Regions from separate parts of the Bradyrhizobium vignae genome, predicted to be linked through region 2. Evidence: riboswitches for the same ligand, from Rfam matches in the RefSeq annotation. Region 2 holds a riboswitch; the other holds the start of a gene.
What was found. Region 2 has a riboswitch for glycine ahead of BRAD3257_RS15715 (D-amino acid dehydrogenase). Riboswitches for the same ligand answer to the same signal wherever they lie in the genome.
Positions count from the first base shown of each region.

Region 1: another riboswitch for glycine. It lies ahead of gcvT (glycine cleavage system aminomethyltransferase GcvT); the one in region 2 lies ahead of BRAD3257_RS15715 (D-amino acid dehydrogenase).

Region 1 covers NZ_LS398110.1:3,117,681-3,132,924, reverse strand. The annotation lists gene BRAD3257_RS15035 (cyclic nucleotide-gated ion channel) at 1-809, opposite strand, end outside; gene alaS (alanine--tRNA ligase) at 816-3,497, opposite strand; glycine riboswitch at 3,718-3,806, shown strand; gene gcvT (glycine cleavage system aminomethyltransferase GcvT) at 3,952-5,097, shown strand; gene gcvH (glycine cleavage system protein GcvH) at 5,108-5,476, shown strand; gene gcvP (aminomethyl-transferring glycine dehydrogenase) at 5,631-8,498, shown strand; gene BRAD3257_RS15010 (hypothetical protein) at 8,622-9,596, opposite strand; gene BRAD3257_RS15005 (hypothetical protein) at 9,655-10,644, opposite strand; gene BRAD3257_RS39715 (hypothetical protein) at 10,669-10,824, opposite strand; gene recA (recombinase RecA) at 10,998-12,086, opposite strand; gene BRAD3257_RS40295 (hypothetical protein) at 12,679-12,849, shown strand; gene BRAD3257_RS14990 (DUF2798 domain-containing protein) at 13,503-13,811, opposite strand; partial or broken gene BRAD3257_RS41015 (hypothetical protein) at 14,091-14,338, shown strand; gene BRAD3257_RS14985 (DUF6894 family protein) at 14,444-14,677, shown strand; gene BRAD3257_RS14980 (hypothetical protein) at 14,703-14,957, opposite strand; gene BRAD3257_RS14975 (hypothetical protein) at 15,065-15,244, opposite strand, start outside.
Region 2 covers NZ_LS398110.1:3,267,474-3,282,717, reverse strand. The annotation lists gene BRAD3257_RS15775 (hypothetical protein) at 1-1,117, shown strand, start outside; gene BRAD3257_RS15770 (cupin domain-containing protein) at 1,429-1,815, shown strand; gene BRAD3257_RS15765 (alpha/beta fold hydrolase) at 1,968-2,723, opposite strand; gene BRAD3257_RS15760 (hypothetical protein) at 2,890-4,026, opposite strand; gene BRAD3257_RS15755 (zinc-finger domain-containing protein) at 4,333-4,578, shown strand; gene BRAD3257_RS15750 (FAD-dependent monooxygenase) at 4,598-5,800, shown strand; gene BRAD3257_RS15745 (twin-arginine translocation pathway signal) at 5,826-6,245, opposite strand; tRNA gene BRAD3257_RS15740 (tRNA-Leu) at 6,419-6,507, shown strand; gene BRAD3257_RS15735 (multidrug effflux MFS transporter) at 6,751-8,001, shown strand; gene BRAD3257_RS40315 (hypothetical protein) at 8,056-8,196, shown strand; gene BRAD3257_RS15730 (glycosyltransferase family 39 protein) at 8,206-9,798, opposite strand; gene BRAD3257_RS15725 (ABC transporter substrate-binding protein) at 10,025-11,635, opposite strand; gene BRAD3257_RS15720 (M20/M25/M40 family metallo-hydrolase) at 11,903-13,033, shown strand; glycine riboswitch at 13,130-13,234, shown strand; glycine riboswitch at 13,238-13,350, shown strand; gene BRAD3257_RS15715 (D-amino acid dehydrogenase) at 13,419-14,720, shown strand; gene BRAD3257_RS15710 (ABC transporter permease) at 14,899-15,244, shown strand, end outside.

The DNA.
Region 1 (15,244 bases), 150 kb from region 2:
ACCCGCGCCAGCATGCCCCAGGTGACGACGAAATCGCGCCGCTTCACCTCTTCCGCGAATGCGGTCGAGATGATCGCGACCGGCAGCGCGATCATGGCGAAGCCCGAGATGATGGCGAAGGTGGAGATGAACTTGCCGAGCGGCGTCAGCGGCACGACGTCGCCGTAGCCGACGGTGCCGAGCGTTACGATCGCCCACCACATCGCCTGCGGGATGGTGCCGAGCTTGTCCGGCTGCACGTCGCGCTCGATGGCATAGAGCAGCGAGGCGAAGGTCAGCACCGCGCCGATCAGGATGACGATGCAGCCGATCAGCGCCCGCCGCTCGGCATGCACCGCGGCGAGCAGCGAGCGCATCGCCGGCGAATAACGGATCAGCTTGAAGAACGGCAGCACGCCGAGGGCTGCCAGCGTCGCGTGCCGGCCGGTCGCGAGCACGATTCCCGCTGGCAGGAACGCCATGAGATCAATGATGCCGAGCGCAGAAAAGGCATAGCCCAGCCGGTCGGACAGCGCCGATCCTCTGCCTTGGGTATGCCCCGCCACCGTCCACAGCCGCGCCGCATATTCCAGCGCGAACACGAGCACGGACAGGATGGAGATGCCTGCGAACAGCGCGCCAAACCGGGCGTCGAGCTCCGGCACCGAGGCGAGGATCATCGCGGCTACATTGAGCACGACCACGCCGATGATCAGCTGGATGAAGCGCGACCCGACCGAATAGGCCAGCGGATCGTGCTCCAGCAATTCGTAGAGGCGATCCCGTAAGTTCGGATCGCGAAGCCCACGTCCTCGCGGAACGGTGGACATGAGGCTTTAAGCGCCCGCCATCGCTTTTTCGATCGCCGACAGCGCCGCGGCCGCCTTGGCCCCATCGGGGCCGCCGGCCTGGGCCATGTCGGGCCGGCCACCGCCGCCCTTGCCGCCGAGCGCTTCGGACGCGATGCGCACGAGGTTCACGGCGTTGAAGCGCGCGGTGAGGTCTTGCGTGACGCCGACCACGACACCGGCCTTGCCGTCCTCGGTGACGCCGACGATGGCGACGACCCCCGAGCCGAGCTGCTTCTTGCCGTCATCGGCAAGGCTCTTGAGATCCTTCATCTCGATGCCCTCGACGGCGCGCGCCATCAGCTTGACGTCGCCGACCTCGCGCACGCCCGCGGCAGCGCCATTGCTGGCGGCGGCAGCGCCACCGCCCATCGCCAGCTTCTTGCGGGCGTCGGAGAGCTCGCGCTCCAGCTTCTTGCGCTCCTCCATCAGCGCGGCGATGCGCGCCGGCACGTCGTCGAGGGAGGTGCGCAGCTCGTTCGCCGCGGTCTTCGCCAGCGCCATGGTCTCGTTGGCGTGCCTGCGCGCATAATTGCCGGTCAGCGCCTCGATGCGGCGCACGCCGGAGGCGACCGCGCTCTCGCTGGTCAGCGTGATCAGGCCGATGTCGCCGGTGCGCCTCACATGGGTGCCGCCGCAGAGCTCGACCGACCAGCCGAGCGCGTTGGCGCCGCGCTCGCGCGCGGTCTTGCCCATCGAGACGACGCGGACCTCGTCACCATACTTTTCGCCGAACAGCGCGCGCGCTCCCGCCTCCCGCGCCTCGTCGACGCCCATCACGCGAGTGGTGACCTCGTCGTTCTCCAGCACCACGTCATTGGCGATATCCTCGACGCGAGCGAGCTCCTCGGCCGTGATCGGCTTCGGATGCACGAAGTCGAAGCGCAGCCGGTCGGGTGCGACCAGCGAGCCGCGCTGGGCGATGTGGTCGCCGAGCACCTGGCGCAGCGCCTCGTGGATCAGATGCGTCGCCGAGTGATGCGCGCGGATCGAGGAGCGGCGCGAATGATCGACCTCGAGCTGCAGCGCAGCGCCGAGCTTCAGCTCTCCACTCTCGACCGCGCCGATGTGAACGAAGAGATCGCCGAGCTTCTTCTGCGTGTCGGTGACGCGGAATTTGAGGCCGCCCTCGCCCGTCAGCACGCCGGTGTCGCCGACCTGACCACCGGACTCCGCATAGAACGGCGTCTGGTTGAGCACGATCGAACCCGTCTCGCCGGCTTTGAGGCTGGCAACCTCCTGGCCGTCCTTGACCAGGGCGGAGACGACGCCCTCGGCGCTCTCGGTCTCGTAGCCCAGAAATTCGGTGGCGCCGAGCTTCTCACGCAGCGGGAACCAGATTGCCTCGGAAGCCGCTTCACCAGACCCCTTCCAGGACTCGCGCGCCTTGGCCTTCTGGCGCTCCATGGCGTCGTTGAACGAAGCCTGGTCGACGCCGATGCCGCGCGACTTCAGCGCGTCCTGCGTCAGATCGAGCGGGAAGCCATAGGTGTCGTACAGCGTGAAGGCGACGTCGCCGTCGAACATGTCGCCCTTTTTCAGACCTGCGCTCTTCTCATCGAGGATGGCCAAGCCGCGCGACAGCGTCTTGCGGAAGCGCGTCTCTTCCAGCCGCAGCGTTTCCTCGATCAGCTTCTCCGCGCGCATCAGCTCGGGGTAAGCCTGGCCCATCTCGCGCACCAGCGCCCAGACCAGCCGGTGCATCAAGGGCTCTTTCGCACCCAGCAGCTGCGCATGGCGCATCGCCCGCCGCATGATCCGGCGCAGCACGTAGCCGCGGCCCTCGTTCGAAGGCAGCACGCCGTCGGAGACGAGGAAGGCCGAGGAGCGCAAGTGGTCGGCGATGACGCGGAACGAGGCCGCATTCTGCTCGGTCGGTCCGCTGCCCAGCGCGGACGCGGTCGCGTCGATCAGGTTACGGAACAGGTCGGTCTCGAACACGCTCTCGACGCCCTGGAGGATGCAGGCCATGCGCTCCAGGCCCATGCCGGTGTCGATCGAGGGACGCGGCAGATCCACGCGCTCCTCCTTCGTCACCTGCTCGTATTGCATGAACACGAGATTCCAGAATTCGAGGAAGCGATCGCCGTCCTCCTCCGGCGAGCCCGGAGGCCCGCCCCAGATGTGCTCGCCGCGGTCGATGAAGATCTCCGAGCAAGGGCCGCACGGCCCGGTGTCGCCCATCGCCCAGAAATTGTCCGAAGTCGGGATACGGATGATGCGGTCGTCGGCGAAGCCCGCGATCTTCTTCCACAGGCCCGCCGCCTCATCGTCGGTGTGATAGACCGTGACGAGCAGCTTGTCCTTCTTCAGCCCGAACTCGGAGGTGATCAGCTTCCAGGCGAGCTCGATCGCGCGCTCCTTGAAATAGTCGCCGAACGAGAAATTGCCGAGCATCTCGAAGAAGGTGAGATGGCGCGCGGTGTAGCCGACATTGTCGAGGTCGTTGTGCTTGCCGCCGGCGCGCACGCATTTCTGCGAGGTGGTGGCGCGCTGATAGGGGCGCTTCTCGACGCCGGTGAAGACGTTCTTGAACTGCACCATGCCGGCATTGGTGAACATCAAGGTCGGGTCGTTGCGCGGCACGAGTGGCGAGGACGGCACGACCTCGTGGCCGTTCTCGGCAAAGAAGTTCAGAAAGGTCGACCTGATCTCGTTGACGCCGCTCATGTTCATCCAATCGGGTATGCTTGGGCCCGCTGCCGCCGTCCAAACCGGAAATTAAGGCTGATATCTGCGGGCCAAAGCGCTTTTAGACAAGGCCAGCTTCGCTGTCCAGAAACTGTGCAAGGAGATCAGAGGGTTGCCGCAGGCGCGCAATCCCGTTGAAAGGCACAGAAGTCGCGTTGACAGGCTTGGCCGGCCTGTGGTCTCTACCCATCTGTATCGTACGGCCACGTCGGGAGAGACCGGCACTGGTGCCGGCGCCGAAGGAGCAACCGCCCCGGAAACTCTCAGGCAAAAGGACCGCGTGGCTTTGACAGCATCTGGAAAGAGGCGCCGACGGGCATAAGACCCGGACTGCGTCCGCCGACGGGATAATACTCTCAGGCACAGCGACAGATGGGGCTTCGACCGGTGTCCATCGGGGAATCCTCCCCGGGAACCGCCGAGGGCCCCTTACATGCTAGCGAATAACCAAGACTCCCTGAAACGTACACCCCTCCACAGCCTCCATGTGTCCCTGGGCGGCAAGATGGTGCCGTTCGCGGGCTATGACATGCCCGTGCAGTACCCCGCGGGCGTCCTGAAGGAGCACCTTCATACCCGGGCCTCCGCCGGCCTGTTCGACGTCTCCCATATGGGCCAGATCGCGCTCCGGCCGAAATCCGGGAGGATCGAGGACGCCGCCCGCGCGCTGGAGCGGCTGGTGCCGCAGGATATCGTGGCGATCGCCGCGGGGCGGCAGCGCTATGCCCAGTTCACCAATGACGATGGCGGCATTCTCGACGACCTCATGGTCGCCAATTTCGGCGATCACCTGTTCCTGGTCGTCAACGCCGCCTGCAAGGCTGAGGACGAGGCGCATCTGCGCGCGAATCTCTCTGGCGACTGCATCATCGATTCGCTGGAAGGCCGCGCGCTGATCGCGCTGCAGGGCCCGAAGGCGGAAACGGTGCTGGCGAAATTCTGTGCAGAGGCCCCGGCGATGAAGTTCATGGACGCCGGTCCGCATGAGGTTGCCGGCATCAAGTGCTTCGTCTCGCGTTCCGGCTACACCGGCGAGGACGGTTTTGAGATCTCGGTTCCCGCCGCCGATGCCGAACGCCTCGCCAAGATGCTGCTGGATAATCCGGACGTGCTGCCGATCGGCCTGGGCGCCCGCGACAGCCTGCGGCTGGAAGCCGGGCTCTGCCTGTACGGCCACGACATCGACACCGCGACCACGCCGGTCGAAGCCGCGCTGGAATGGTCGGTACAGAAGAGCCGCCGCAGCGGCGGGACGCGCGCCGGCGGTTTTCCCGGCGCAGAGAAGATCCTCGCCCATTTCGATGGCGGCGCGCCCCGCCGCCGCGTCGGACTGCTCGCCCTGGGCCGCGCGCCGGTGCGCGAGGGCGCGCTACTTTTTGCCGACGCTGCGGGCGGCGAGCCCATCGGACAAGTCACCTCGGGCGGTTTCGGCCCGAGCCTGAGCGCGCCGGTCGCGATGGGCTACGTGCCTGCGAGCCTCGCCGCGCTCGGCACAAAACTCTTCGCCGAGGTGCGCGGCCAGCGACTGCCGCTCGCAGTCGCCGCCATGCCTTTCGTGAAAAACACCTACAAACGCTGAGGACGAGACAATGACCACGACGCTGTACACCTCCGACCACGAATGGCTCGCCATCGACGGCGATACCGCCACGGTCGGCATCACCGATTACGCGCAGCAGCAGCTCGGCGACGTCGTGTTCGTCGAACTGCCCAAGGTCGGCCGCGCGCTGAAGAAGGCCGAAGCCGCCGCCGTCGTGGAATCGGTCAAGGCCGCCTCCGACGTCTACGCACCTGTTACCGGCGAAGTGCTCGAGACCAACGAGGCGCTGGCCGCCGAACCGGCGCTGGTGAACTCGGACGCGCAAGGCGCGGCCTGGTTCTTCAAGATCAGGATCGCCGACAAAAGCGAGCTCGGCGGCCTCATGGATGAAGCCGCCTACAAGGCGCATACGGCGTGAGATGACGAGAACTCTAACCTCATTCTCAGTGTCATCACCCGCGAAGGCGGGTGATCCAGTACGCCGCGGCCCATCGGCCCTAGCCGAAACGCCTGCGTTTACTGGATGCCCCGCCTTCGCGGGGCATGACAGCAACTCCTAGCGAGGACCCATGATGACCGCGCACCGCAAATCCAATGGCGACACCGCCGCCAGTTTCGTTCGCCGCCACATCGGCCCCTCAGTGCGCGATGTCACCGCAATGCTCGAAACGGTCGGCGCCAAGAGCGTCGATGCGCTGATGGCGGAGACGCTGCCGGCCTCGATCCGGCAGGCATCGCCGCTCGATCTCGGCAAGCCGCTCAGCGAAACCGAGGCGATCGCGCATATGGCCGAGCTCGCAGCCCAGAACCAGGTCTTCACCTCGCTGATCGGCCAGGGCTATTCCGGCACCATCCTGCCTGCGGTGATCCAGCGCAACATCCTGGAGAACCCGGCCTGGTACACGGCCTATACGCCCTACCAGCCCGAGATCAGCCAGGGCCGGCTGGAGGCGCTGTTCAACTTCCAGACCATGATCTGCGACCTCACCGGGCTCGACGTCGCCAACGCCTCGCTGCTCGATGAAGCGACCGCGGCGGCCGAGGCGATGGCGCTCGCCGAGCGGCACTCGCAGGTGAAGGCAAAAGCTTTCTTCGTCGACAAGGACGTGCATCCTCAGACGCTGGCGGTGATGCGCACCCGCGCCGAGCCGCTCGGCTGGAATCTGGTGGTCGGTGATCCCCTCACCGATCTCGACAAATCAGACGTGCTCGGCGCGCTGCTGCAATATCCGGGTTCTTCCGGCGCGTTGCGCGACCTCAGACCCGCGATAGCGTCGTTGAAGGCCAGGGGCGCGCTCGCGATCGTTGCCGCCGACCTGCTGGCACTGACGCTGCTCGCCTCGCCCGGCGAGCTCGGTGCCGACATCGTGATCGGCTCTGCCCAGCGCTTTGGCGTGCCGATGGGTTATGGCGGGCCGCACGCGGCCTATATGGCGGTGCGCGATGCGCTGAAGCGCTCGCTGCCCGGCCGTATCGTCGGCCTCTCCGTGGATTCGCGCGGGGCACCTGCCTATCGTCTCGCGCTGCAGACCCGCGAGCAGCACATCCGCCGCGAGAAGGCGACCTCCAACATCTGCACCGCGCAGGTGCTGCTGGCCGTCATCGCTTCGATGTATGCGGTCTATCACGGCCCCGAAGGCTTGATGCAGATCGCACGCAACGTGCATCGCCGCACCGCCGTGCTCGCGGCCGGCCTGCGCAAGCTCGGCTTCGCGCCGCAATCCGACAGCTTCTTCGATACGGTGACGGTCGATGCCGGCGGCAAGCGCGACGAGATCATCGCGCGCGCGACCGCCGAGAAGATCAATCTCGGCCTCGGCCATGGCACCTTGCGCATCGCCTTCGACGAGACCACGACGCCCGCGACCGTGGAAGCAGTCTGGCGCGCTTTCGGCGGCACGCTCGCCTATGCCGAGATCGATGCAGCGACGCGCGAGGCGCTGCCGGACGGCTTGAAGCGCACGACCGCGTTCCTCACCCATCCCGTCTTCCACGCGCATCGCTCGGAGACCGAGATGCTGCGCTACATGCGCAAGCTCAGTGACCGCGACCTCGCGCTCGACCGCGCCATGATCCCGCTCGGATCCTGCACCATGAAGCTGAACGCGACCACCGAGATGATGCCGCTGACCTGGCCTGAATTCGGCAGCCTGCATCCGTTCGTCCCGCGCGAGCAGGCGGCCGGCTATCACGCGCTGTTCGCGCGGCTGGAAAAATGGCTGTGCGACATCACCGGCTACGACGCGATCTCGCTGCAGCCGAATTCGGGCGCGCAGGGCGAATATGCCGGCCTTCTCGCGATCCGCGCCTATCACGCGGCGCGCGGGGAAAGCCACCGCAAGATCTGCCTGATCCCCTCCTCCGCCCACGGCACCAATCCCGCCTCGGCCGCGATGGTCGGCATGGAGGTGGTGGTGGTCGCCTGCGAGAAGAACGGTGACGTCGACGTCAATGATCTCCGCGCCAAGGCGGAGAAGCATTCCAACGATCTCGCCGCTGTGATGATCACCTATCCCTCGACGCATGGCGTGTTCGAGGAGCATATAAGCGAGATCTGCGACATCGTGCACGGCCATGGCGGCCAGGTATATCTCGATGGCGCCAATCTCAATGCGCAGGTCGGCCTGTCGCGGCCCGGCGACTACGGCGCCGATGTCAGCCATCTCAACCTGCACAAGACCTTCTGCATCCCGCATGGCGGCGGCGGCCCCGGCATGGGCCCGATCGGCGTAAGAGCGCATCTCGCGCCGTTCCTTCCAGGCCATCCCGCGACGAAGGCGGATGCGCCGGTAGGCCCGGTCTCGGCTGCGCCGTTCGGCTCCGCCTCGATCCTCACCATCTCCTATATCTACATCCTGATGATGGGCGGCGAAGGGCTGAAACGCGCCACCGAGATCGCGATCCTCAATGCCAACTACGTCGCCGCGCGCCTCGATCCGCATTTCCCGGTGCTCTACAAGAATGCGAGGGGCCGCGTCGCGCATGAGTGCATCGTGGATCCGCGTCCGCTGAAGACGACCAGCGGCGTCACCGTCGACGACATCGCCAAGCGCCTGATCGATTACGGCTTCCACGCCCCGACCATGAGCTTCCCGGTGCCGGGCACGCTGATGATCGAGCCGACCGAGTCGGAATCGAAGGCCGAGCTCGACCGCTTTTGCGATGCCATGATCGCGATCCGCAAGGAGATTGCGGAGGTCGAGGCTGGCCGCTTCAAGATCGAAGCCTCGCCGCTGCGCCACGCCCCGCACACCGTGCACGACATCGCGGACGATGGGTGGAATCGCGCCTATACCCGCAGCGAGGGCTGCTTCCCGGACGGCATCTCGCGCACCGACAAATATTGGTGCCCCGTGGGCCGCGTCGACAACGTCTACGGCGATCGCAACCTGGTGTGCTCCTGCCCGCCGGTGAGCGACTACGCGGAAGCTGCGGAGTAGGACGCGACGGCGGTCTCGTAGGGTGGGCAAAGCGCAAGCGTGCCCACCACCTTTCGCCGCGTTAGACGATGGTGGGCACGGCGCAAGTGCGCCTTTGCCTACCCTACGGCATCGAATGCGCCGCTAGGGCGCAATCAACAATCGGCTTTCGCGATCCCATCGCCAGAGCTTTTCGTTGGTGAGCTCCGTCCCGCCCCACCAGCGATAGATTCGGTTGTGGCGCCACATATCGTCCTCGCGCGCAAAGATGGAGCGCCCGAGTTCAGTCAGCGTGACCTTCCACTCGCTCCTGCCGAAGTAACGATCCTCATTGTCGAACGCCGGATCGCCTAACAAGACCGGCGGCGCCGAATACGCCCCCAGTTCCAGCAAGGCATCGCGCGCGTCGTTTTCGTCGAACACATCGCGCATCCACCACGCCTCGGTGACACGCCTTGGGTCCGTGTGCCCATCGTTCACGAAGTCCAGGATATCCATTTCGCTCGCACCTAGGCCCGTCACACTGTCCGGAAGCTCTTCAAGCAACGCGATGAGTGCCGGCCGAAGTCTCGGCAGGATCGTCAGATCCGTCATCAGAAGATCGAAACAGGGCTTTGGCGTTTCAGCCCGATAGGCTTGCCAGGCGCGGCTTGCCGTCACCAAATGGGTCTCGGTCACCTCGAAGGCCGGCAGCTTCCACTTTGCGACGGATTCTGGAGCATAGTGCGCAACATGATCGTCCGTGTGCACTAGGCTCAGCTTCGTCGTGATTTCTTTGTACGGGCGAAGTAGGTCCAGCAACCAGACCAGCACCAGCTGATCGTTAGGGCGAGAATCGACCCATATTTCAATTGAATCGAACTTGGCGCACAGCTCGAAGAAACCGATATCGCGCGTGCCGAAACCGTCGAGCGAACCACGACAGGAATCATCGAGCCAATGATCGCCGGAATTGCCGTGCTTTGCCGAACGGCGCTCCAGCCCCATCAAGAGCTGTTCCTCGGGAGGCAATTTCCTCCACACGAAGCGTAGATAGAATCCAAGCACGACATTCGCGAGGCGCGACTGGCGAAGCACGTCTTCGTCAAGATGGTTCGTGGATAAGATCAAATGGGACACGGACGCCTCTCAAAATTGATGCGCAATTCACGAAGACTGAGAGCCACGCGCACCCACCTTAGCGAGGCGCGATCAACGAGCGAGTCTCAGGATCCCACCGCCAAAGCTTTTCGTTGGTGAGTTCCGTCCCACCCACCAGCGATGGATCGGGTTGTGCTGGAGGAAATCCGCCTCTCCTGCCAGCACCGCATTCCCGAGATCCGTAAGTGACAGGCGGGATTGCTTGTACCGGGCGTGACGGACAGCATCGTTGTGCATGTCGAGCGTAAACGGCCCCCTCCTCCAGCCCGGATACGGCCGGCACCGGACAGCGCGCGAGCCCGTCGAGCAGCGCGCCCACCTCCCAATAGTCGAAGACGCGACGCTCGTTGCGCTTGTGATGTCCCGGAAAGACGTCGAAGGGCTGCAGGCCGCCCCGGGCGATGAGCTGGAGTATCCGCAGCTCCGTGGCTCCAAGGCCCGAAGCCGGGCGCGGCAGCTCTTCGAGAAGAGCTGTCCTGTCAGGAGCAAGGTTAGGCAGCCAGCTCAAATTCGTGAGATTGCACCAGCTTTGCGGGGTCGGCGCACAATAGGCCCGCCATGCACGGCTGGCCGATTTGAGTTGGAGAGGTGTGATCCGGACGACCGGCGGGTAGGATTCCCTTCGCGGTGGGTCGACGTCCCCGACGCCCAAGAACAGAGCGCGGACGACAAAGGCGGGATTCGCATCGCGTCGGCGGCACCAATGATCGAGCAGCCAGAGCAGGATTAATTGGCCATTTGGCCCTGGTCCCCGCCAAAACTCAACCGAGTCGTATTCTCCCAGCAGTTCGATGAATCCTCGATCCTTCGCACCTGATTCCTCGAGGCGCCAGGGCGGCGTATCGTCAAGCCAATGAAGCCCGTGCGACTGCGTCGTGCGTGGCGCGAAAAACGCATCAAGCTCCGCATCAGACGGCAATTGTCCCCAAACGAGCCGGCGCTCGATCGCGATCACGAGGCCGGCGATGCCGGCTCGTTGAATGGCGCCGGCGATGGACGAGTCTGTCGTGACAATGCGTCGTGTCATGACGCTGCCCTCTCCCCGATGGTCCTACTTTTTCCCCGGAAGAGAATCCCAGCGCAGCGTGAGAAGCGCGCCGAGCCCGGCGAGCGAACTGATTCCCAACAGAACGATTGCCATCAGCATCGAATATTTGCGCGTGCGCTTGGCGTGCCGCGTTTGAACAACAAGCATGACCTGCCCCATTTACTCATGAACTGACGCTGGCAAGCGTTGACCAAGCCTAGTGTTGGTCAACGTGACGATGCAACCTGAGAATGTATCGGGGACTAGAACTGCAAAACAAAACGGGCACCGAAGACGTCGGCAACTCAACGTCCTCAGCGCCCGCTCCTCGCGAAAAACTTTCGCGTTAGGTCCTACTCCTCCGCCGGCTCCTCGCCATCGGCGTCACGCTCCGGCGTACCGGCGAGAATCTGCTCGGCGATCAGGCCGGAGTTCTGGCGGATCGCGGTCTCGATCTTGGCGGTGATGTCGGGGTTGCCCTTCAAAAACGCCTTGGCGTTCTCGCGGCCCTGGCCGAGGCGCTGGCTGTCATAGGAGAACCAGGCGCCGGACTTCTCCACGATGCCGGCCTTGACGCCGAGATCGAGGATCTCGCCCATCTTGGAGACGCCCTCGCCGTACATGATGTCGAACTCGACCTGCTTGAACGGCGGCGCCAGCTTGTTCTTGACCACCTTGACGCGGGTGGTGTTGCCGACCACCTCGTCGCGCTCCTTGATCGCGCCGATGCGGCGGATGTCGAGACGGACGGAGGCGTAGAATTTCAGCGCATTGCCGCCGGTCGTGGTTTCCGGCGAGCCATACATCACGCCGATCTTCATGCGGATCTGGTTGATGAAGATCACCATGGTATTGGACTTGTTGATGGAGGCCGTCAGCTTGCGCAGCGCCTGGCTCATCAGGCGGGCCTGCAGGCCCGGCAGCGCATCGCCCATCTCGCCCTCGAGCTCGGCCTTCGGCACCAGCGCCGCGACCGAATCGACCACCATCACGTCGACTGCGCCGGAGCGCACCAAGGTGTCGCAGATCTCCAGCGCCTGCTCACCGGTGTCGGGCTGCGAGATCAGGAGCTCGTCGATGTTGACGCCCAGCTTGCGGGCATAGACCGGATCGAGCGCGTGCTCGGCGTCGATGAAGGCGCAGATGCCGCCCTTCTTCTGCGCTTCCGCCACCGTATGCAGCGCCAGCGTGGTCTTGCCGGAAGATTCCGGCCCGTAGATCTCGACGATGCGCCCCTTGGGCAGGCCGCCGATGCCGAGCGCGATATCGAGCCCGAGCGAGCCGGAGGACACCGCCTCGATGTCCATGGACCGGTCGTTCTTGCCGAGCTTCATCACCGAACCCTTACCGAACTGGCGCTCGATCTGAGAGAGCGCGGCGGCCAGAGCTTTACTCTTGTCCATGGAAGATCCTTCGACGATACGCAGGGCAGTTGCGGACATTGGGTCGTGCTCCTTATGGCGAGGATTCGCTAGGGGGACAAACGATTGAGAGGCGGGCCGGCGATAAAAACAATGTACCCTATTTGTTCCAGGTTCGCAATATGTTCTTTTGCGATCTTGACTCGGAAACTCTGATGCTGCCTGCAAAACAGACGAGAATATTGAACGTCTTGCAAATCTGACGGATGGGCTATCCTCTCACAACGAGTCCAGAGAGACTGGCGCATAACTGACTGTCCTAATCCGCCTCTGCGGGTGTCGGATATCGAACAGACTATTCCGGAGCTATCAGCCAGAGTGACAGCATCCGGGATTTTGCGATTCCCTCCCGGGGCTGGACCAACGTCGCCCGCCGTATTGCAAGCGGGCGACGTTGTTGCTGTGGGGGTGTCCTAGTCTGCCCTCGCGGGTGTCCTAATTAGGACAGTACCCGATTGGGCCCCCCTCAATGCCACCGACGGCGCTCGATCCATGACCCGCATCAAGAACGCGCGACCGGCGTGTCGTCATCTTTCCGTAATCCTGCGGCACCGAACCTTTTCGCGGTCTCCGGCTTCTGGGGGATGGGACCGCAACTCTGGGGATCGTAACCATGACCGACGACAACACGCACAATGATGCGATCAGGCGCAATCCGCTGCTGGAGGCAGCGCGCGAGGAGATGGTGAAGTTCGAGCGCAAGGAAAACGAATTCCGCAAGAAGGACCGTGAAGAGCGCGCCGCCGAGCTCCATCTTCCCCTGAACGAAATCAAGATCCACTAGGCTCCGCCAGGACCGGCCTCCGGAGCGCCCCGCCCCGCGGTGAGGCGGCAGGCGGCCGGTCCAAGGGGATCGCCAGATCTCGATCCGGCCTCGCGCGTCGGGCTGCATGGTCAAAGAGACGGGCGCGCGGACATTTAAGGTATCTAAATACTACCTGCAAGCTATTGGCAGATCAAGGAAAATTCCCAGCACCCTACTGTGCATGGGGTTGTTTTCCAATTTTTTGAAAGTCGCGCTGTGCCCAGCGCCGTCCATTGGAAGGCGCGGCCTCCATTCCTCGGCGGGCGTACCCCTCTACAGCACCGCGAGCAGCACCAGGCCGATGACCAGCACGACGAAGCCAGCCGCCGTCGCGGCGGCGAATGACCGCTCTACGTTATCCATGATGCCACCCCGTTTTCGGCGCGCCACGTTTCCCCCATGGCTGCGCCGAGCGGATCAGATCTTGCCGATGCGTGTGTCCGCAGTGGTGCGAGCGGATGTCGAAATTGGGACCGGTGCGGGGCCTGTCTGCGGCCTTTCGATCGCGACCTTCACGGCGGCCGATCCGGCCAGCCGCCAGACCAGGCCAGATCCGGACGCCCCGCCTGTGTCAGGCTGCCGTAAGCTGAACCGGCTAGGGTCGCCCGGCTATGGTGTTGCAGCCCAGCACCTCAGCCTCCAATAACTCTCTGCCCCGCTTGGCTCTCCCCAGGCGGGGCCTTTTCATGCCAGCCGGCGGCGCGCGGGTCTCGCTCCTCCCGGGTCAGGCGCAGCGAGAAGGCGCGGATCGCGGGCGCGGCCAGCAGCACGACCGGCAGCATCGCGGCCCATGCGATCAGCCACGACACCATCCAGTGCCGAACGAAGATCATCGGGCTGCCTGCAGGAAAGCTGGCGATGCCCGCCGCGATCAGCGAGGTCAGTCCGGACTGGATGACGCCGAAAACGAAATGAGAATAGCGGCGAGGAATGCCGAGCATGAGGCGTCCACGGTTGCTTGCCGTGATCAGGCAAGCAAGGCACATGCCGTCACCTCGAGCGGCTCTGGAACGCCACCTTGCAGGCACGCCCTGCCCGGCGCTCGCATGCTTTTGGACGGATTTCAGGAACTCTGTTCATGGTCGGAGAACCACGGAATACCAGCGCCCGCCGGCTGTGCTTCGCGGCTTGCGGCAGATTTTGCTTGTCTCTGGAATATTGTGACTATTGTGACGCCCAACATGTTTGCAGGCATGAAAGGTAAATCGTGGGAGGCGACCATGAATCACGGGGGCGTCGAGTTCACCTGGCCAAGACAGCGATTCCCGGAGTCTGGCAGTGGCAGTTCCGCATCGGCGAGCAGGTCAAGACCGGCAGGACCGAGACGAAGATTGACCGGCTGGCGATCCGGCGCGTGCAGCTGCGCATCGATCGGGAGCTGAAGGCGATCGCGCGAAAGACGGCCTCAACCGGCCGGGAGAGATCGGCAATGCTCCCAAGCGAAGCAGCGCGCCACGCGGTTTTCTGAGGTTTGTCCGTAGCCACCCGGAATTGATCTGACGGTGGTTTGGGATTGCACTGTACGCGCCCAGGGCCTTGGGGCGAGGCACCATGTGCGCGATCGGTGCCAGCCATGCCGCTCTATTTCTTCCGAATCCGCAACGGCCGTCATTCCGGTTGCGCCGAGCAGGCGACGGAGTTTGCCGATCGTAATGCGGCCTGGAAAGAGATGACGAGTGTCTGCGCCGACATGAGCGCCGGCATTGCCCGCAAGCTCCAGGAAAATTCCGAATGGCACATGGAGCTGCTGGACGAGGCCAAGGAGCCGGTGTTCCGGATCCGCATCGTTGCCGAAACCTTCGACTAGCAAGGCCTTTCGGATCAGGCCCGCGTCAGTCCGCGCTGGGCAGCCGCCGCATGGTGAACTCGATGTCGCCGCCGGGCAGCTCGCGCCAGGTCTCGACCGCGCTCATATAGCCGGCCTTGGGGTAGCGGGCAAAGAAGGCCTGCGCCCTTTCCCGCGCCTCAGCACGCGGCAGCGTGAAGGTCTCGCGCAGATAGCCGTCGCCGGCCGTCTGGCCCGGCTTGCCGGCCATCTTGCGCCGGCGCGCCATCCGCTCGGCGAGATCCCGCGGACGATCGGCCATGTCATGCCCTCCTCTACGCGCTACGCTCAGCCACATGTAGGGCGCGGGCCGGATCAAGAGGAGTCCTGTCCGAAAGGCGTGTGTCGCCCCCCGAACGGCGCGTGCGGTCAGTTGGCCGCCGTGCCGCCCTTGGTCTTCTTCGGCGCGCTGGTTGCGGCCGACGCCTTCGGTGCCGCCGGCTGCTTCGGCGGATCGGAGCGCATGCCGCCCCAGGGATCGTTGGACGCTTTGGAATCCGGAATCTTCTTCAGCGTTTCCTTGTAGGCCTTTTCACGCTCGGCTTCGGC
Region 2 (15,244 bases):
CGCCGTCCAGTCCCTGGCGACGCTGTGGCTGCTGCAGCTCACACTTCGTGTCCTCTCGATGATGCAGACCTTCCGCTTCGTCGCGATCAGCCTCGGCCTGATCCTGTCGACCGCGCTGCCCTGGCTTGCGAGCATGCTGCTGACCGACATCTTTGCCGGGCTCTCGGTCCTGTCGCTGTTCCTGCTGGTCGTCGGCGCCGGCAGGACATCGACGCGGGAAAAGGTCGCGCTGTTCGCCTTCACCTCCTTTGCCGCGGCGACCCACAGCGCCACGCTCGGCGTGCTGCTCGGCCTGTGCGTCGCCGGATTGATGGTGCGGCCGTTCATGGGCAAACGCCTGCCGCTTGCCGGATTAGCGCAGGCGAGCCTCTCCATCGTTGCCGGCGGCCTGATGCTGGTGTCGGCCAATTACGCACTGTCCGGCAAGCTGGCCTGGACTCCCGGCGGTTACGGCGTCGCCTTCGGCCGCATGATGCAGGACGGCATCGTCGCACAATATCTCAACGACCATTGCCTGCGCGAACGTTACAAGCTCTGCCCCTATCGCAACGAGCTCCCGGCGACCGCCGACGAGTTCCTGTGGGGCAAGAGCATGTTCAACACGCTCGGCCGGTTCGATGGGCTCAACGAGGAGATGGGCTACATCGTCGTGCATTCGCTCGCGGACTATCCGGCCTGGCAGGCCGGCGCGGCGTTGCGCGCGATGGGCCAGCAATTGCTGCATGTGGCGACCGGCGAAGGCATCAATGGCTGGATCCCGCACACCTACGGCATCATCGAGCGCTACATCCCCGCGCAGGTCGCTCCGATGCGGGCGGCGCGGCAGCAGCACTGGGACATCAACTTCGATGACGTCAACCGGCTGCATGTCCCCGTCGCGCTGGCCTCGATGCTGGCGCTGGTTCTGCTGCTCGCAGATGCGCTGGCGAAACGCCGGCTGGACGATCTGACGCTGCTGGCGGCGACGGTGACGCTGGCGCTACTCGGCAACGCGTTCATCTGCGGCGTGATCTCCGGCCCGCACGACCGCTACGGCGCGCGGATGGTGTGGGTGGCGACGTTCGTGGTGCTGATGGCCGCGGCGCGGCGGCTGGGCGAGGACGTCAAAGCGCGATGAGATTGGGATGACGAGTCATCGCGCTTGGTTTCGTCCGAGCAGCGATCGCTTTTGACTTGGCGTTCAGCAGCCTATCCGCCTCGGCAAAGAACGAGAGTCCAATGACAGCCCGTGGCGAACTCCAGGCGCTCTTGCACGTTTGCTCGTAACTCGCTGCTGACATCCCCTATTTTCTGCGCGACCTCCCTGAGGGAGTGGGGAGGGAGCGGACGTGGTGCAACGCACAGAAAATCAATCTTGAGTCGCGGCCGCTGATCGGGCTTAATTTTCCCGATCTGCGATTTCCGCCGATCGGAAAACGGGGAATTGCGATGAAGATGATAATCGGACTGCTGTTTGCATTTCTTTTGGCCGTACCCGCTAAGGCGCAGGACTCTCCATTCCGTAAGGAGCTGAAGCGCGCTGATCTCTCAGGCACAAACATGGAAGTCATCACCAGTATTTCTGAGATCAAACCGGGTGACGTCTCAACCCTCCACATTCACCACGGAGAGGAGTCATTCTACGTCTTAGAGGGCGGCACGATCGAACTTCCCGATGGGAAGCAAGTGCCGTTCCCAACCGGTATAGCTGCCGTTAACGTCCGCGAAGTGCCCCACGGAGCTTTCAAGGTCGTCGGCGACAAAACCGTGAAGCTTCTCACGGTGCATATCGTCGACAAAGGTAAGCCTCTCTACGACAAACCTCCTGCGAAATAGATCGACCCGCGGGAGACCGCATTGTGCGGGCGGTCTCCGCTCCCCTGAGAGAAGTCAGGGCGAGTGAACGTCGGCTTTTGGCCCTTTGCGAGTGGATGGCCCCTTGTGATGGGACATTTCAGGACAACCCGACCGCCTCAGACAGCATTGCCTCAGCCGCGCCGTGACAGGAAATCCAGCACGCCGATCTTGTAGACCTTGTCGCCGACCGCACGCATGTGATCGCGATTGGGAATATCGAGCACTTCCGAACCAGGGATGATCGCGCCGAGCGCGCTGGCACTTCCTGCGACGTCGTCGGCGCTGCCGACCGCGATCAGCACCGGCACCTCGATCCGCGCGGCCTCGTCCCTGGTCATGAGCTCGCGCGTGCCGCGCAGGCAGGCGGCGAGCGCACGGCGATCGGAGCGGGTCTGATCGGCAAAAGCGCGAAACGTGCGGCCGACGGGATCGGTGACGTCGTCGAGCGAGGGTGCTTCCAGCGCCTTGGCGACGTTCTCGCCGGGTCCGGTGCCCTCGATCAGGCCGCCGATGCCGATGCCGCCGAGGATCGCCGAGCGCAGGCGCTGCGGCTCGTTGAGGGAGAGCCACGCCGTCATCCGCCCGCCCATCGAATAGCCCATGATGTCGGCCTGCGGAATGGCGAGGTGGTCCATCAGCGCGAGCACGTCGCCGGCCATCGCGGGAATCGAGTACTGCCCGGGCTCGTAGAGCTTTGCGCTTTCGCCGTGGCCGCGATTGTCGAGCGCAATCACGCGGCGGCCGTTCTTGCGCAGCTCCGAAACCCAGGTCGGATAGACCCAGTTCACGTTCTTGCTGGAGGCAAAACCGTGCACCAGGATGATCGGATCGCCCTCGCCTTCATCGAGATAGGCAATTTCAACGGCGCCGTTGTGGAAGCTCGGCATCAATCAGTTCCGGAGGTTTCGAGGGGGAAAGCTCGATCTTAGAGCATGATCCGGAAAAGTGTGCAGCGGTTTTTCCTCGCGGCAAACGCGGACCGCGCTTGCGCAGAGATCATGCTCAAACAATAGCCCGGAGTGCGCCGACGATTTACCCCAATTTCGTCGCGCTTTAGGCCTCGAGAGCCGCACGTTCCAGCGCGGCTTCGGCTGCGATCTGCGCACGGCGGAGCCGCCGCGCGCGCCGACGATCGCACCAGGCCTGGGTCAGGCGCTCGGTGGTCGCCTTGATGGAGGAGAGAAGACCGAACAGCGTCAGTGCCGCACCGAGCAGCCAGAGCGTCAGATCGAACGCGCCGCCGATCAGCAGCAGCGCGCCGCGGCCGAGCAGCTTCAGAATCGCGCGGGTCTTGCCGCCCTGCGCTTCCGCAAGCCGCGCCGCGCGCGCGACGTCCTTCGGTCCTTCGGCGATCCGCAGCGTGTCCATCGCGCCGCGCGTGCCGGTCTTTTCGGCGACGCGCGTGACATCCTTGCCGAGCCGGACCAACGCGCCGGCCTTCTCGGCCCGGAACGCGGCTTTGATCGCGCTCACGGTCTGACCCGGCCGCAGCACCGAGCCTGATGCCACCGCGTTCCGGAGCGCCGGCGTGTCGACGACCTCGCGCGCAGACCGGCCGGCCCATGCGGCGAGCCCCTCGCCGAGCCGTCCGACCTTCCGCGCATCCTTCACCAGCGTCAGTCCGGCGCGCACCGGCGCGGCACCGCCGACGGACACGTAGGTTGCCGCCGTCACCGCAAGGCCGGCCGCCGCAAGGGAGAGCACGAGGCGGTCGGTGTCCTCGCCCATGGCCAGATGCTTGCCCTCGCGCACCACGTCCCTGACGTCGCCGATCACGAACAGATCGCCGGCCACCGTTCCCGACAGGCTCGCGACATCGTCCGCGTTGCCGGTGACGAGACCGGTGGCGAAGCGCTTGGCGAAATGCGCGGTGGAATTCGCCGATTTCACGGCGTCCTCGACGCGGCTCAGGAGGTCGTCGGGGAGCGCGATGTTGCGGTCACGCGCCAGCGCGACGAAACTGTCGGCGAGATCGGCATCGCCTGATGCAAGCGCGGCCTCGATATTGTCCTGGACCAGGTGGTCGTTCTGCCTCAGCAGTGCACCGAGCTTCAGCTCCGAGAGCGCGGCCGGATCATCCTGGGCAGAGAGGATCGCGCCTGCCTCACGGGCGTGCGGCGCGACCTGCGCGAGCATGAAGCTGCAAGCCGCGATACCGGTCAACGCTGTGCTGATTCGCAGCCACTTCATGCGGAAAGCCTGGACACTCTCGGATCGCTCGTGCCTGATGACTCGTCTTTCGTCACAAATTGCACGCGTCCCCAGACATAGTGTGCCAAAATTGCGACACAACGTCCCCGACGAAAGAAGGGCTTCTCTCTGGCCTCAAGATTGTGTCGAATTTGCATGAGCAAACGAGCATGGGGCAATTGCAAGCTTTCGGTTCCGCTGGACTAGCAATCATCTGCACCCGCCAGTATGGTCCGCGGCGCCTTAAAGATGCCGCGTCAGTCGTTGATTGTGTCTGCCGCCATTGCCACTCCAGGATGAGTTACGATGTCCGACCATGTCGTCCCGCACTTCCATAACGATGCCGGTGTCCCCGTCATCGAGATCGGCTCGCAAGAGTTCATGTGCGTCGGCGCCAATCCTCCGTTCGATCATCCACACGTGTTCCTCGACCTCGGCAACGACAACGAGATCATCTGCCCCTACTGCTCGACGCTGTACCGCTTCGCGGCCGACCTGAAGCCGGGCGAAGCCCGCCCGCCGGAATGCGTCCTGAAGGACAAGGTGGCCTGACCGCCTCCGTCGGTCTGGGGTGGCGCTCTCCCGAACGATTGTCATCGCCGGCGCCGGCATGGGTGGCCTGACGGCCGCGCTTGCGCTCGCCGCCCGCGGCTTCCGCATCGTCGTGCTGGAAAAGGCCGAGCGCCTCGAGGAAGTCGGCGCCGGCCTGCAGCTCTCTCCCAATGCCAGCCGCGTGCTGGTCGAGCTCGGCCTCACCGACCGCCTCAAGTTGCGCGCGGTGATCCCCGAGGCGGTCTCGATCATGAGCGCGCGCGCCGGCGGCGAGCTGCTGCGCATGCCGCTCGGTGAAGCAGCCTCCGCGCGGGCCGGCGCCCCCTACTGGGTGGTGCACCGTGCCGACCTGCAATCGGCACTCGCCGGCGCTGTTGCCGATCATCCCGATATCGACCTGAAGCTGGGTGCGGTCTTCGAGGACGTCGCGCCCCACGCCAAGGGACTGACCGTCGTCCACCGCAGCGGCACGATCCGCCGCAGCGATCTTGCCAGCGCCCTGATCGGCGCCGACGGCATCTGGTCGACGGTACGCCAGCATCTGTTTCCCGAGGTGCAGCCGCGCTTCTCCGGGTTGATCGCCTGGCGCGGCACGCTCGAGGCCACGCAGCTGCCCAAGGAGTATACCGCACGCCGGGTGCAGCTCTGGATGGGGGCGAACGCTCATCTGGTCGCCTATCCGATCGCAGGCGGACGCCAGATCAACGTGGTGGCGGTGCTGCCCGGCACCTGGAACCGGCCGGGCTGGAGCACGCCCGGCGATCCGCGCGAGGTGATGGACGCGTTCGCCGCGCCACGCTGGCCGCCGGCGGCGCGGATGATGCTCGCCCCGGTCGACAGCTGGCGGAAATGGGCGCTGTTCGGCGTGCCCGATGGTTGCCCCTGGAGCAAAGGTCCGGTGGCGCTGCTCGGCGATGCCGTGCATGCGATGCTGCCTTTTGCAGCCCAAGGCGCCGGCATGGCGATCGAGGATGCCGCCGTGCTGGCGCGGCTTTTGAGCCTCGAGGCCGCCGAGAGCACCGCGGGCATCACCGCCGCGCTCAAGCAATATGGAGCTGCGCGCCGGGCCCGCGTGCGGCGGGTGCAGCGGACCGCACGACAGCAGGGCCGGATCTATCACTTCAGTGGGCCGCTCGCGTTCGCACGCGATCTGGCGATCCGCGCGCTCGGCCCGGAGCGCATGTTGGCGCGGCAGGATTGGATCTACAACTGGCGGCCTTGATGCGAAGCGCCGCCGGCACAATGGCTCAGCGGGCCGCTTTCCCGGATCTCGATGCCGGCTTGGCGGTGGCCGCGGGCGATGCCGCAGGTGTCGCCTCAGGCGGCGTCTCCCGGCACTTGTTGCGGCGCCAGGCGTCCTCGGCCAATTGCGCCTGCCCGCGCACCGCGACGTAGTCGTTGCGATAAGCGAGCTCGGACACGACGGCCCCGCCGGCCCCGGTCTGCGCCTTGTCCATCAGTCTCTGCAAATCGGCGGTGCGATTGGCGAGATTCTTGCGCTCGGTCTCGAGCTGCTTGCAATCGTACAATTCGTATTTGGCGGGATCGGCAAAGGCTGGTGCGATCGTCTCGCTCATGCCGGCGCAGCCGGACAGCGCGACGCCAGCTGCGAGCAGCGCGATGAGCGCGCAAAAACCGCGCAGCGAAGAGCAAGACGAAACAGCCATGCCGGATGAATAGCCCCCGTGGATTGAGAATGCCTAAAGCAGCAACAGATGTCCGGATTGAGGCTTTGCCTTGTGCGCCCGGCTCGCTTAAGGAAGAACCGTCCCCTCGGCTATGCACCGCGCCAATTCCAGACGGCCGGGAAGGACTTAAATATTTGATCTCGTTGGATCAAGCGGGCATGGCGGAATTGGTAGACGCAAGGGACTTAAAATCCCTCGGTGCGCAAGCGCTGTGCCGGTTCGACCCCGGCTGCCCGCACCACGAGAGCTGACGGTGCCACCTCGGCAAGAAATACAGCGCTGTCAGATCGGGACAGAGGACCAGCTCGAAGGCCCTGACGATGCCGAGTAACCCGGCCTGAGGCACGAGCGAAAACCATCATCCTTGCACGCTCCCTCACCGGTTTTTGACCGCCCCTGCCCCGCCTGCCAGCCATCCCGAAACATGGGTTGTGCGACGCAGCATCAGCGCTAGATAAGTCGCTCGATTGCAGGGGTGAGTTTCTTGTCTGACGTCAATGCCGACGATTGGGTGTCCTCCGGACACCGCCCGATGGGTTTTCCAGAATTCGTCATCGTGATCGCGTCCATCATGGCGCTCAATCCGCTCGCGATGGACATGATGCTGCCGGCGCTGCCCAATATCGGCACCGCCTTCAAGATTCCCGTCGCGAACCATCTCCAGCTGGTGCTGTCGACTTTCCTGATCGGCTTCGGCGCCGGCCAGTTCGTCATGGGTCCCCTGTCGGACCGTTTCGGACGCCGGCCGGTGCTGCTCGGCGGCATGGCGGTCTATGCGGTGGCGAGCGTGCTGGCGGTCGCGGCGCCCTCGTTCGAGACGCTACTGCTGGCGCGTGCGCTGCAGGGGCTCGGCACCTCGGCGACGCGCGTGATCGCGACCTCGATCGTGCGCGACTGCTATGTCGGCCGCCGCATGGCGAGCGTGATGTCGCTCGCGATGATGGTGTTCATCGCGGTGCCCGTGGTCGCCCCCTCGTTCGGACAGGCGGTGCTGCTGGTGACGGCGTGGCGCGGCATCTTCGTGGTGCTGATGCTCTATGGCCTGCTCGCGCTCGCATGGTGCGTGCTGCGGCTGCCTGAAACCCTTCCCGAGTCCGAGCGCAGGTCGCTGGCGCCCGCCGACGTGCTCGCAGCCTTCCGCCAGACCGTGACCCATCGCCAGACGATCGGCTATGCGACGGCGGCCGGAACCGTGATCGGCGCACTGTTCGCTTACGTCTTCTGCGCCCAGCAGGTCTTCACCGGCATCTATCATCTCGGCCACTACTTCCCGCTCGCTTTCGCGGCGATCGCCGCCGGCACTGCCATCGCCGGCTTTCTCAATGCGAGGCTGGTCGGGCGGCTCGGCATGCGCGTGATCTCGCACGGGGCGCTGACGCTCTACGCCGTGGTGGCCGGCGTGATGCTGCTGACGGAAAGCCTCGGCGTGCTGCCGCTCGCCTTGTTCATGGCGCTCTCCGCTTTGATGATGTTCTCGTTCGGCATGATGGTCGCCAACTTCACCGCGCTCGCGATGGAGCCGCAGGGACACATCGCCGGCACCGCCTCCTCGCTTTACGGCTCGATCACGACGCTGATCGGAATCGTGGTCGGCATGGCGATCGGGCAGAGCTTCGACGGCACGCTGCTGCCCTTCTCGGTCGGCTTCTTCCTGTCGACCCTCGCTGCGCTCGCGATCGTGCTGGTGGTCGAGAAGGGCCGGTTGTTCAGGCCGCATCATCGTCCGGTCGGCTGAGGAACCACGCGGCGGCCTCGATGTTGTCCTGCAGCAATTCCAGAGGATGCTGCAATGGAACTGGAACACCGCGAAGAGCGCGACGAAGTAGAACGGCAGAAGACGGAACGTTCCGAACCGCGCGCTGAGCGGGCCGCGTTCACCACGCCGCTTGCGAGCGAGGGGCTCGAGCAGGTGCGCGACAGCCACTGCTGAGCACGCCGCCTATTCGGTGCCCCGCCGGCTGGCGCTGAAATCATCCGCAGCGCTGGCCGGCACCGGGCTTCCCTGCGGCAGCGCCATCAGCACGATCACGTCCCGAGACAAACCAGGCTGGCCCCACAGGGAAGCGCGCACGGTGAACTCGCGCCTGACGAAATGCCCACCGCGGGCGGACACCCATTCCATCCAGCGGCTGCAATATTCCTGCCCGCGGAAACAGAGTGCGGCCCAGCCGCGGTCCAGCGTCGTCTGGTGCGGCAGACCCCAAGTGTATTGGTACTCGAACGGCCGTGCGTAATGCGGATGGTCGGGACTGTAGAACGCCGTCGCGAAGGCAAGCGCGTCGTCGCCGCTGACCGCACTCAGCGGCTCAGCGGTCTGCTCGCGCCACTCGCGCGTCAACTCGCCGGCCGCCTGCGCGTAAAAGTTCCGGCCCTCTTCATAGCCGTGCTTGTTGCGATAGATGGCATGGATCGGCGCCGCGATCAGGACGGCGGCAAGCGCAGCGCCGGCAACGATCACCGTGAGGTTCACGGTGTGGAAACGCTCGATCGGATAGCTCGTGCCGCAGACCACGAGAACGGCGAACAGGAACAGCCCCTGCAAGGCCCACAGCGACGGCAGATCGGTGCCCCACACAAGCGACGTCAGCACCGGCAGCACGATCGTACCGATCGTGACGTAGAACAGTAACCGCAGGCCCGGGCTCATGGCCGCGAAGTCGGCTGTAAACTGCTTCAAGCGCGTTCCCGCGATCAGCACCCAGAGCAAGGCCGATAGGCTCATCGCGGCGGCCAACCCCAGCACAAAGTTGCTCGCCTCGCCGAGTGAGCTCGAGACGTTGCCGTTGGCATGCGCCAGTGCGTAGGTGAAGGTCGACGCGCCCGTGGTCGCGAGCCAGTAGAGGTGGGGCGACAGCGCCGCGAGCCCGACGACGACCGAGATCCATGGCGAAGCGGAGCTGAAATAGGCGCGGCGCGCCGGGTGCGCCAGCGCGGCAAACGCGAAGCTCACGACGAGAAAGATCGAATAATATTTGCCGACCATCGCCAGCGCGGTCGTGCATCCCGCCGCGATCGCCCACGGCCAGGCGCGCGTCTCGAACGCGCGCAGAAAGCACCAGGTCGCCAGCGGCCAGGTCGCCAGCAGCACCGAATTGGCATTGAAGCGCTGGGCATGAAATTGGTAGGCCGGCGTCAGCATCAGGAGCAGGAGCACCAGGATGCGCTTGTGTCCGGTCACGAACTGCCGCGAGATCAGATCGACGAAGAACAGCGCGAGCCCGGCATTGGCCATCGCCATCAATTGCAACGACCAGTCGCTGAGCGGAAACACCGAGGTCCACGCCGCCGTCACCCACCCCATCAACGGCGGATGCTTGTGATAGCCGAAAGCGAAATTGCGGCCCAGCGTCCAGGCTTCGAGCGTATCGGGATGAAGGCCGCCGCCGGCATAGGCGATAGCGAGATAGAGGGTCCAGACCACGATAAAGCAGGCGATGAGAAGCGGTACGGCCCAGCCAGCCTCGACGGCGTCGAGCCAGCGCAGGAAGGGCCGGCGCCAGGGCGCCGGCGCGCGATCGGACCGTTCGGCCATCGCCTGGAATGCAAAATCGATCGGCACGGGAAGCAAATCTGAAAAAATGATACGCGAAGACGCAGCATCTATTTCAGCTTGGAAACAAATAGCAACGATTAGCAATTGAAAAAGTTAAAGGGCGCCGCCTTTCAACCAGCGCAAGGCCATCAAACGGCAACGGCGCCGCTGATGACAGCGGCGCCGTGCGAGGGTCCGGCCGAAGGCCGCGAGAGGGGTTCTCGCCCTATTCCGACTTGTCGATGTTCCAGAACAGCGGCGTCGCCGGACCGTCGAGCACGCCGGTCAGCGATTTGCGCCAGCCGCTCGGCAGCAGGTACTGCCCGAGCGGGATATAGATCACCTGCTCATAGGCTTCCTTCTGGATGTCGGCCGCGATCTTCTTCTGCTCGTCGAGCGAGGCTGCGCGGACGAACGCATCCTTGAGCTGCTCGATCTTGGCATCCTCCGCCCAGCCGAACCAGCCGCCCTTCTTGCCCTGGCCGCCGATCGAGAGATTGGCGATCGGGTTGGAGACGTCGGCCGCGACCCAGTTGGTGAAGAACATGTTCCAGCCCCCCTCCTTCGGCGGCTTCTGGCTGGCGCGACGGCTCACCACGGTCTGCCAATCGGTCGCCTGCAGGTCGACCTTGAAGCCGGCCTCGCGCAGCAGCTGGGCCGCAACGATCGGCTGCGCCTTCAGCGTCGTGACGTCGCCAGGTGCCATGATCACGACCGGCGTGCCGTCATAGCCGGATTCGGCGAGCGCCTTCTTCGCTTCGGCCATGCCGTTGCCCTTCACGAGGGTCTCGGCACCGACCTCGGTTGCGAGCGGCGTGTCGCACACGAAGAAGGCACCACAGATCTTCTGATATTTCGGGTTTCCGACCAGCGCGTCGAGAACGTCCTTCTGGTTCATCGCCAGCAAGGCAGCGCGGCGCACCTTCACGTTGTCGAACGGCGGATAGAGGAAGTTCATGCGGCCGAGGGTCTGGAAACCGAACTTATTGGAGACCTCGATCGTGAGCTCCTTGTTCGCTTCCAGCACCGGCAGCATGTCGTATGGCAGATTTTCCATGAAATCGATGTCGCCCGACTGCAGCGCGTTCACCGCGGTCTGCGAGTCCGGCATGGTGATCCACTCGACGCGGTCCACCTTCACCACCTTGCCGCCGGAGGTCCAGCTCGCCGGCTCCTTGCGCGGCACGTAGTCGGTGTTCTTGACATAGACCGCCTTCACGCCGGGCTGGAATTCGCCCTGCACGAACTTGAAGGGACCCGAGCCGATCTGCTCGGGGATCTGCTTGTCCGGCGGCGTCTCGGCGAGACGCTTCGGCATCATGAAGGCGACGCGCGAGGACGGCTTGCCGATGGAGTCGAGGACGAGGCCGTAGGGTTCCTTCAGCTTCAGCGTGATGGTCTTGGCGTCGGTCGCCTCGAGGCTCGCGGTGAAGTCCATGAGCTTCTGGCCCATGCCGTCGACCGCAGCCCAGCGCTTCAGCGAGGCGACGCAGTCCTCCGCCGTCACCGGCGCACCGTCATGCCACTTCAGGCCATCGCGCAGGGTGAAGGTGTAGGTGAGCTTGTCATCGGAGATCTTCCAGTCCGCCATCTGCGGCTGGATCTTGAAATTCGAATCCGGGGCGACCAGCGTGTCGTAGACCATGTAGCCATGGTCACGCGTGATGTAGGCCGTGGTGAAGATCGGGTCGATGATGCGCAGATCCGAATGCATCACCGCCGTGAGGGTCTTGCCGGCCGCCAACACTGGCGAAGCCAGCGCAGTCGAAAGCGCGACGACCGTCAGCGCAAGTTTGGAGGCGAATGCGCGAGCCCCCCGGCGCGTGAAGTGGAACATAGAGGGTTCTCCTGACGTGAAACTGTTCAAAGGCAGGTTATTGGTTGAGCATGCGGTTCGTTCGTTGGGCGAACTAACCTCATGCAATGCCTTTATCTTTTCGAGACTTGCAGACAGTGTTGAGCGCGTCAATCCGGTTTCGTCGCAAGCCCTCGCGGCGCGCGCACGGGCTCCACAAAGATCAGTTTGGCTCTACAACGCTCTCCGCTGTCCTGCCCCGCGCCGATGCAATGCGCGTTCCATCTTCGCAGCTTGAGAGACATTGAGATGAATCCAGCCAATCTTCCCTTCGATTCCGAGGCCATGCTCGAGGGCCTGCGCACCTGGGTGGAATGCGAGAGCCCGACCTGGGACGCGAACGCAGTGAACCGCATGCTCGATATCGCAGCGCGGGACATGGCGATCATGGGTGCTACGATCGAGCGCATCGCCGGCCGCCAGGGCTTTGGCGGCGTCATCCGCGCGCGCTTTCCCCATCCGAAGCAGGGCGAGCCGGGAATCCTGATCGCCGGACACATGGATACCGTTCATCCGGTCGGCACCATCGAGAAGCTGAAATGGCGGCGCGAGGGCGACAAATGCTACGGCCCCGGCATCTACGACATGAAGGGCGGCAACTATCTCTCGCTGGAAGCGATCCGCCAGCTGGCGCGCGCCTCGTTCACGACGCCGCTGCCGATCACCGTGCTGTTCACGCCGGATGAGGAAGTCGGCACGCCCTCCACGCGCGACATCATCGAGGCCGAAGCCGCACGCAACAAATACGTGCTGGTGCCGGAGCCCGGCCGCGCCGACAACGGCGTCACCACCGGACGTTACGCCATCGCACGCTTCAATCTCGAAGCGACGGGACGGCCGAGCCACGCCGGCGCAACCTTGTCGGCAGGACGCTCGGCAATTCGCGAGATGGCGCGGCAAATTCTTGCGATCGATGCGATGACGACGGAGGACTGCACCTTCTCGGTCGGCGTCGTGCATGGCGGACAATGGGTCAATTGCGTTGCCACGACAGCCACCGGCGAAGCGCTGTCGATGGCCAAGCGCCAGGCCGATCTCGACCGCGGCGTCGAGCGGATGCTGGCGCTGTCCGGCACCACCAACGACGTCACCTTCAAGGTGACGCGCGGCGTGACGCGGCCGGTGTGGGAGCCGGATGCCGGCACCATGGCGCTGTACGAAAAGGCGCGCGGCATCGCCAAATCCCTCGGCGCGGAATTACCGCATGCGAGCTCCGGCGGCGGTTCCGACGGCAACTTCACCGGCGCAATGGGCATCCCGACACTCGACGGCCTCGGCGTGCGCGGCGGCAATGGCCACACGCTCGAGGAGTTCATCGAGGTCGACAGCCTGGTCGAGCGCGGCCGCCTGATGGCGGGACTGCTGGCAACGCTGGAGTAAATTGAATCAACTTCGCACTGCACAATGCATTGGCAATCGCGGTCGAAATTTAGCCTTGTCCAAAAATGAGGCGTATCGTACTGCTCGGCTTGTCCACGCGACGATGCGGGAGAGATCGCAACGAAGGCATGCTGCTTTCGTTACGGCGCCGACGGAGCAACCGCCCCGGAAACTCTCAGGCAAAAGGACTGTATCGACAGGACGATCTGGAGAGAGACGGCACGATTTGATCATCGTGACGTCCACCGAAGGGGATAGTCCGAGGCTGACCTTCCGAGGTCCGCGCCGGATCAAGCTCTCAGGTAACCGTGACAGATGGGGCGCCGCCAACGGCTTTCGAGCCGGCGGTCAGCCATCTCTAACTCACGGGAGCCCCGACTTCATCATGACTCATATCGCCATCATCGGCGCCGGCATCACCGGCGTAACGACCGCCTATGCCCTGCTGGAACGCGGTTACAAGGTGACGGTGCTCGACAAGCACCGCTATGCCGCAATGGAAACCTCGTTTGCGAACGGCGGACAGCTCTCCGCCAGCAATGCCGAGGTGTGGAACTCTACCGCGACGATCCTGAAGGGCCTGCGCTGGATGTTCCGGCGCGATGCGCCGCTGCTGATGAACCCGTGGCCGAACTGGCACAAATATTCGTGGATGAGCGAGTTCGTCGCCAATATCGGCAACTACCGCGCCAATACCATCGAGACCACGCGGCTGGCGATCGAAGCCCGCAAGCATCTGTTCGAGATCGCGGCGCGCGAAGGCGTCGACTTCGATCTCGAGCGCCGCGGCATCCTCCACATCTATCGTGACAAGGCCGGCTTTGAATCCGGTCTGCGCGTCAATGCGCTACTGCAGGAAGGTGGCCTCGACCGCCGCCCGGTGACGCCGGAGGAAATCCGCGCGATCGAGCCGACACTGCGGAAGGACTATTATGGCGGCTTCTTCACGCCGTCGGATGCGACCGGCGATATCCACAAGTTCACCCGCGGGCTGGCGGAAGCCTGCAAGCGGCGTGGTGCGACCTTCATTCATGAGGCCAACATCGATTCGATCGCACGGGCCGGCAGCGGCTTTGTCATCGGCTGGGCCGATCTCGCGACGAGCGATGCTGACGCGCCTCAACGCGGCATGCTGAAGGCGGACGGCGTCGTGGTCTGCGCGGGCGTTGCGAGCCGTCATTTCGCCGCCCTGCTCGACGAGCGCGTCAACGTCTATCCGGTGAAAGGCTACTCGATCACCGTGCAGCTCGACACCGCCGAGAGCCGCAACGCCACCCCGACCGTGAGCCTGCTCGACGAGGCCGCCAAGATCGTCACCAGCCGGCTCGGGGCCGATCGCTTTCGCGTCGCCGGCACCGCCGAGTTCAACGATTTCAATCGCGACATCCGCGCCGACCGCGTGCAGCCGCTGATCGACTGGGTGCGCAGCAACTTCCCCGCCGTCGAAACGTCGCGCGTCGTGCCCTGGGCCGGGCTGCGCCCGATGATGCCGAACATGATGCCGGTGGTGCGCGCGGGACGGATACCGGGCGTGTTCTTCAACACCGGCCATGGCCATCTCGGCTGGACTTTGTCGGCGGCGACGGCGCAGATAATTGCCCAGACCATCGACGGCTGGCGCGGGCTCAATGCGCCGCCGACCGTGCCTTCACTTAGGGGTGAGCATGAACTGCGACATGCATCCTGAGTGGCCGATGCCGGGGACATGCCGGCCTCTTGCTACAGCGCAGCCCTTGGCACACAATTTGCCCCAAGAGGATGGCGTCTCCGGGCAGCCTTTTCAGTCCAAGTGATAGGCATGATAGACACGACAGAATTCCCGGGCGCCTCGAGGCGCCACAAGTTCCGCAGCCGGAGATAGGTGCATGCTGGGTTATCTTATTCGCCGCGTTCTGGCCGCGGTGCCCGTGATGGGCGTCGTCGCTCTGTTCGTGTTCCTGCTGCTGCGGCTGACGCCCGGCGATCCCGCCGCGATCCTCGCCGGCGACAACGCGACGCCGGAACGGCTCGAGCGCATCCGCGCCTCGCTCGGCCTCAACGAGCCGCTGATCGTGCAGTTCATCACCTGGGTGAACAAGCTGCTGCACGGCGACCTCGGAACCTCGCTGATCTCCAACCTGCCGGTGATGAAGATGATCGGCCAGCGCGTCGAGCCGTCGATCTCGATCGCGCTGTCGACCATCGTCCTCGCCGTGATCGTCGCAGTCCCGC